DNA from 3 places in the Streptomyces sp. NBC_00536 genome. Region 3 is predicted to be linked to each of the others. Evidence: riboswitches for the same ligand, from Rfam matches in the RefSeq annotation. Region 3 holds a riboswitch; each other region holds the start of a gene.
The links. Region 3 has a riboswitch for cobalamin ahead of OHS33_RS25580 (energy-coupling factor ABC transporter permease). Riboswitches for the same ligand answer to the same signal wherever they lie in the genome.
Positions count from the first base shown of each region.

Region 1: another riboswitch for cobalamin. It lies ahead of OHS33_RS01285 (CoA-acylating methylmalonate-semialdehyde dehydrogenase); the one in region 3 lies ahead of OHS33_RS25580 (energy-coupling factor ABC transporter permease).
Region 2: another riboswitch for cobalamin. It lies ahead of OHS33_RS08470 (cobalamin biosynthesis protein); the one in region 3 lies ahead of OHS33_RS25580 (energy-coupling factor ABC transporter permease).

Region 1 is NZ_CP107819.1:279,099-281,351, reverse strand. It holds gene OHS33_RS01285 (CoA-acylating methylmalonate-semialdehyde dehydrogenase) at 1-1,281, opposite strand, end outside; cobalamin riboswitch at 1,470-1,640, opposite strand; gene OHS33_RS01280 (short-chain fatty acyl-CoA regulator family protein) at 1,701-2,253, opposite strand, start outside.
Region 2 is NZ_CP107819.1:1,969,551-1,971,803, forward strand. It holds gene OHS33_RS08460 (inorganic phosphate transporter) at 1-909, shown strand, start outside; gene OHS33_RS08465 (hypothetical protein) at 930-1,151, shown strand; cobalamin riboswitch at 1,267-1,412, shown strand; gene OHS33_RS08470 (cobalamin biosynthesis protein) at 1,448-2,253, shown strand, end outside.
Region 3 is NZ_CP107819.1:5,715,756-5,718,008, reverse strand. It holds gene OHS33_RS25585 (AMIN-like domain-containing (lipo)protein) at 99-626, shown strand; cobalamin riboswitch at 703-895, shown strand; gene OHS33_RS25580 (energy-coupling factor ABC transporter permease) at 926-1,630, shown strand; gene OHS33_RS25575 (energy-coupling factor ABC transporter substrate-binding protein) at 1,627-1,980, shown strand; gene cbiQ (cobalt ECF transporter T component CbiQ) at 1,984-2,253, shown strand, end outside.

The DNA.
Region 1 (2,253 bases), 5.4 Mb from region 3:
GAAGTCCCGGGCGGTGTCCCCGTCCCGGGTGAAGATCGCCACGCCGTTGCCGTAGGGGTGCTCGGTGGGCAGCCGCAGGGCCTCCGCGTAGTCCGCGGCGCGTACGACGCTCAGGACCGGGCCGAAGATCTCCTCGCGGTAGATCCGCATGGCCGGGGCCACGCGGTCGAAGAGCGAGGCTCCGGCGAAGAAGCCGTTCTCGTGCCCGGGCAGGGTGAACCCGCGTCCGTCCACGACGAGTTCGGCGCCCTCGTTGACACCGATGTCCACGTACCGGCGGACCCGGTCCAGGGCGTCGCGGCTGACCAGCGGACCGAAGTCGGCCTCGGGGTCGTCGGAGCGGCCGATCCGCAGGGAGGCGATCCGTTCGCGGAGCTTCGCCACCAGGGCGTCGGCGGTCTCCTCCCCGACGGGCACGGCGACCGCGATGGCCATGCAGCGTTCGCCCGCCGAGCCGTAGCCCGCGCCGATCAGGGCGTCGACGGCCTGGTCCAGGTCGGCGTCCGGCATCACGATCATGTGGTTCTTGGCGCCGCCGAAGCACTGGGCGCGCTTGCCGTGCGCGGCGGCGGTGGCATAGATGTGTGCGGCGATCGGGGTCGATCCGACGAAGCCCAGGGCCTGGACCCGGGGGTCTTCCAGCAGGGTGTCCACGGCCTCCTTGCCGCCGTTGACGACATTGAGCACGCCGGGCGGCAGGCCCGCCTCCAGGAAGAGTTCCGCCAGCCGCAGCGGGACGGAGGGGTCCCGTTCGGACGGCTTGAGGATGAAGGAGTTCCCGCAGGCCAGGGCGGGGGCCGCCTGCCACAGGGGGATCATGGCGGGGAAGTTGAAGGGGGTGATCCCCGCGACGACGCCGAGCGGCGAGCGCAGCGAGTGCACGTCGATGCCGGTGCCCGCGTTGTCGGTGAACTCGCCCTTGAGCAGGTGCGGCACACCGGCGGCGAACTCGACCACCTCCAGGCCGCGTTGCAGATCGCCGTGGGCGTCGGCAACGGTCTTGCCGTGCTCGGCGGACAGCATCCGGGCGAGGGACTCGCGCTCGCCCTCCACCAGTTGGAGGAAGCGCAGCAGGACGCGCGAGCGCCGCTGGGGGTTCCACTGACCCCAATCATCCTGCGCTTCCCGGGCGTTGGCGATGGCGGCCTCGGTGTCGGCGCGCCCGGCGAGGGGCACGCGGGCCTGGACGGCGCCGGTGTTGGGGTCGTACACGTCGGCGAAGAGACCGGAGGTTCCGGAGGTGTGCTTCCCGCCGATGAAATGGGTGAGTTCGCGGACCATGGGTGCCTGCTCTCGTCAGGTTGGATCCGGGGATGGCACGACGGACCGGCGGTCCGCACCCGGTGGGGTGCGCCGCCGCGGAAGGCCGTGGGAACTACGAGCGCGCGGAAGTGTGCGCGCGCTCCGCCGGATCACCAGGGTCGTGGGTACAAACCGGTGCCATGCGTGTCTGCTCCATCCTCGTGGACAACACGGAACGTTCCGCGGCCGGTATCCTGACTCCCGGATCCCCGCGTGCCGCCCGTCTTCCCGACGGACCTCGTCAGTGACGTGTGGATGGCAGCACACTCCCCGGTCACAGTGGCGGGACCGTGCCGGTTTCTCACCGGCTTCCCTGCACCGCGGACCTTGTGGCACGAACATATAGTTGGACGTCCTAGTAAGTCCAGACCCGCCGCCCGCGCGCCCGCCGTCGCCGGTCAGTCGCGGCCGACGGGGCGTGCGTCCCGGACGGGGTACGGGATGAAGGTGCTGCTGTTCTCGTCCACGGCCAGGGTCCGGCCGAGCGGGGGCGCGGCCCGCTGGGGGCAGTCGAGGCGCTCGCACAGGCGGCAGCCCATGCCGATGGGGGTGGCGGCCGCCGTGTTGTCGAGGTCGAGGCCGTCGGCGTACACGAGCCGGGAGGCGTGGCGGATCTCGCAGCCGAGACCGATGGCGAAGGTCTTGCCGGGTTCGCCCCAGCCGCCGCGGTGGCGGGTGACGGCGCGGGCGGTCCACAGGTGGCGCTGCCCGTCGGGCATGGCGGCGACCTGGACGTGGATGCGGCCGGGGGCGGCGAAGGCCTCGTAGACGTTCCAGAGCGGGCAGGTGCCTCCGGCGCGGGAGAAGTGGAACCCGGTGGCGGACTGCCGCTTCGACATGTTCCCCGCCCGGTCGACCCGGACGAAGGAGAAGGGCACCCCGCGCAGCCTGGGGCGTTGCAGGGTGCTGAGGCGGTGGCACACCGTCTCGTAGCCGAGACCGAAGTGGTCG
Region 2 (2,253 bases), 3.7 Mb from region 3:
GGCCTCGGCGCCGTCAACGGCGGCACGCTCGTCACCAAGGTGCTGCTCCCCGCGGTCGCCGCGCCGATCGTGGCCGGTGTGGCCGCGATGCTCGCCTCCAGGCTCACGTACAAGCTGGGCGCGAACGTCGACGCGAAGACCTCGGCCAAGGGCTACAAGGCCGGTCAGATCGCCTCGGCCGGACTCGTCTCCCTCGCGCACGGCACCAACGACGCGCAGAAGACCATGGGCATCATCACCCTGGCGCTGGTCGCCGGCGGCGCCCTCGCGCCCGGCTCCAACCCGCCGGTCTGGGTCATCGTCTCCGCCGGCATGGCGATCGCGATGGGCACCTACCTCGGCGGCTGGCGCATCATCCGCACCATGGGCAGCGGCCTGACCGACCTCCAGCCGCAGCAGGGCTTCGCCGCCCAGACCTCGGCCGCGAGCGTCATCCTGGCCTCCTCCAGCCTCGGCTTCTCCCTCTCCACCACCCACGCCTGCTCCGGCGCGGTGATGGGCGCGGGTCTGGGCCGCAAGGGCGGCGTGGTCCGCTGGTCCACCGCCTCCCGGATGTTCATCGCCTGGGGCCTGACCCTGCCGGCCGCCGCACTGGTGTCCGCGGGCGCCGAGCTGGTCATGCGCACCGGTGACGTCGGCGTGGCCGCCGTCGCGCTCTTCCTCGTCGGCTCGATCGTCGCCATCTGGCTGATCTCGCGCCGCCAGGTCGTCGACCACACCAACGTGAACGAGGTGGCGGACACCGCCGCCGAGGCGCCGGGCGTGGTCACCACCGCGATCGCCGCCGTCGCCGTCCCGCCGGTCGCGGGCAGCACCGCCGCGGTCACGGACGAGGCCTTCAAGGCGACCATCCCGACCCCGACCCCGGCCGCTCCCCCGGCACCGGCGGCTCCCGCCGCCGCGGTCTGACCCACAGAGGAATCGGCAGTATGAAGATCGACTGGGCAGCACTCGGCTCCGTGTTCGGCGTCAGCCTCTCCGCGACCGTCGCCCTCGTGACCCTGTTCACCCTGGGCATCGTGGGCCTGTCGAAGCACGAGACCGCGACGGGCCAGGGCGGCGCCGCCCACCTGGCGCGCACCGGCGCCTACGCCTGCTTCGCACTGTGCGCGGTGGCCGTCGGCTACGCGATCTACCTGATCGTCAGCTGACGGCACGGGGGCGCGCCCGCGCGCCCCACCGGCACCTCAGCGGCACCGCACGTCCGAAAGCTCCCTCCGGCCCAATGCCGGGGGGAGCTTTCGCAGGTCAACGGCAAGTTGACGGGCGTTCGCGGTGCGTGGTGGACTGCCGGAGCCAATACGGCGGCATGAAGAGGAAGTCCGGTGCGAATCCGGCGCGGTCCCGCCACTGTCACCGGGAGCCACAGGCTCCCGGAAGCCAGGAACTCTCGCCACCGGACACGTCGAACCAGGGCGCGGACCCTGAGTGAGGACCCACCTGCCCCATGCGTGCCGATCGCGTTTTCGCGTACGGCGCGACGGCCGGCCTGATCGGCGACCGGATCCTCGGTGATCCGCGCCGCGGCCATCCCGTCGCCGCCTTCGGAAAGACCGCCGCCGCCGTCGAACGAGCCCTGTGGGGCGACAGCCGGGCCCGGGGAGCCGTGCACGCCCTGGTGTGCGCCGGGGGCGCGGCCGCCATCGGCGCGCTCGGCGCCCGCGCCGTGCGCTCCCGGCCCGCCGCCGCCCGTATCGCCCTGACCGCGGCCGCCACCTGGGCGGTGGTCGGCGGCACCTCGCTGGGCCGGGAGGCCCGGGCCATCGGGGGCGCGCTGGCCGCCGGGGACACCGAGGTGGCCCGCGAGCGGCTGCCCCACCTGTGCGGGCGCGACCCGCAGGCCCTGGACGAACAGCAGATCGCCCGCGCCGTCGTGGAGTCCGTCGCCGAGAACACCTCCGACGCCGTCGTCGGCGCCCTGGTCTGGGGCGCGCTGGCGGGGGTGCCCGGGCTGCTGGGCTTCCGCGCCGTGAACACCCTGGACGCGATGGTCGGCCACAAGTCCCCCCGCCACCTGCGCTACGGCTGGGCCTCGGCCCGGCTCGACGACGTCGCGGGCTGGCCGGGCGCGCGGCTGACCGCGCTGGCCGCCGTACTGGCCGGACCCGACCGGTGGGGCGCCGTACGGGCCTGGCGCGCGGACGCGGCCGCCCACCCCAGCCCGAACGCCGGACCGGTGGAGGCCTCCTTCGCGGGGGCGCTCGGGGTCCGCCTCGGCGGCACCCTGGCGTACGCCGGGCGCGTGGAGCACCG
Region 3 (2,253 bases):
ACGCGGACCGGGCCCCGGCGCGTGCAACCGTCAGGCCGTATGGCGTGTCTTCCAAGGTGCCACTACTGTCCCCGGCATCCGAAGAATCGGGGGACGTCATGCTCCGCCACCTCATACGCTCCGTCCGCGACTCCGTCCACCACCGCCGGCGGCTGGCGGCCGTCACCGCGGGGGTCCTGCTCACCGCCGGATTCGGCCTCGCCGTACCGGCCTCGGCATCCGCCACGGCGACGCCGCTCGTGACCAATGCCCGCTGGGGCGGGCACTGCACCTACGACCGGATCGTCATCGACCTCCAGGGCTCCGTCCCCGGGGTCACCGTCACTCCCGTCTCCGAGCTGGTCTACGACGGCTCAGGCAAGCCGGTCCCGCTCGCCGGGTCGTACTTCCTGGAGATCCGGCTGCACCCGGCCGCCGCGCACGACGAGGCCGGGAACTCCGTCTACACCGGCCCCAGGCTGCAGAAGATCTACCTCTCCAAGCTCAAGGGCCTCGCCTTCACCGGCGACTTCGAGGGGTACGTCAGCTTCGGAGCGGCCTTCGACACCGCCCCGCAGTTCACGACGTCCACGCTCCACAGCCCGGAGCGCTATGTGGTCGACATCGCGCACCCGAACACCTGCTGACGGGCACTCAGGCAGCGAACGACGACGGCGGGACCGGGCGGCCGCGCCCGGTCCCGCCGTCGTCGCGCCTGGTCAGGTAGGGTCAACAGGCCTTGGTGTACGGGAAACCGGTGCGAAACCGGTGCGGCCCTCGCCACTGTGATCGGGAAGTCCGGCGCCACTCCTGCGGGAAGCCACTGGGCCGGACGGGAGACCGCACGGGCCGGGAAGGCGGCGCCAGGGCATCAGCACCCGTGAGCCAGGAGACCGACCGGGGTGCGTTGTTCCATCCACGAGGTGCTGGAGAGGTCTCCCTACACATGCACATAGCCGAGGGGTTCCTGCCCCCCTTGCACGCGGCCGCCTGGGGCGTCGCGTCCGCCCCCTTCGTCCTGCACGGAGTGCGCGCCCTGACCCGTGAGGTCAAGGCCCATCCGGAGAGCACCCTGCTGCTCGGGGCGTCCGGAGCGTTCACCTTCGTCCTGTCCGCCCTGAAGATCCCCTCGGTGACGGGCAGTTGCTCGCACCCCACCGGGACGGGGCTGGGCGCGATCCTGTTCCGGCCGCCGGTCATGGCGGTACTGGGCACGATCACCCTGCTGTTCCAGGCCCTGCTGCTGGCCCACGGCGGGCTGACCACGCTCGGCGCGAACGTCTTCTCGATGGCGATCGCGGGGCCCTGGGCCGGGTACGCCGCCTACCGGCTGCTGAAGCGGTTCGGCGCGCCCCTGATGGTCTCGGTCTTCTTCGGCGCGTTCTTCGCCGACCTGATCACCTACTGCGTGACCAGCGTGCAGCTCGCGCTGGCCTTCCCGGACCCGGCGTCCGGCTTCGTGGGCTCGCTCGTGAAGTTCGGCGGGATCTTCGCCGTCACCCAGATCCCCCTCGCCGTGAGCGAGGGCCTGCTCACGGTGCTCGTGATGCGGCTGCTGATGCAGTCGAGCAAGTCCGACCTGGTGCGCCTCGGCGTGGCCCGGCTGACCGGCGCCCGTACGGCCGGGAAGCGGGAGGCGGAGGTCCGATGACCAGGAACGCGAAGATCAACACCCTGCTGCTGCTCCTGGTGGCGGCGCTGGCGGTCCTGCCGGTCGCACTCGGCCTCGGCGAGGGCAAGGAGGAGCCGTTCACGGGAGCCGACGCGCAGGCGGAGACGGCGATCACCGAGCTGAAGCCGGACTACGAGCCGTGGTTCTCCCCGCTGTACGAGCCCCCGTCAGGGGAGATCGAGTCCGCGCTCTTCGCCCTCCAGGCGGCGCTCGGCGCGGGCGTCCTCGCCTACTACTTCGGGGTGCGGCGCGGGCGCCGGCAGGGCGAGGCCCTGGCGGCGGGAGCCACGGACACGGCGGACGCCGACCGGCCCGCCCGGGGCGCGTGAGCGGTGCTGCCCATCGACGCCGCGGCGCACAGCAGCCGCTGGCGCCGCCGACACCCCCTGGAGAAGGCCCTGCTGGGGCTCGGCCTGACCGTCACCGCGGTCTGCCTGCCGCCCTGGCCCGGCGGGCCGCTGGTGGCGGCGGCGACCCTCGCCGTGCTGCTGGGCCCGGCCGGGGTGGCCGGGCGGCAGCTGTGGCGGGCGTTCCGGCTCCCGCTCGGCTTCTGCTTCACCGGGGCGGCGCCGCTGCTCTTCGCGGTGGGCGGCCCGGCGGGG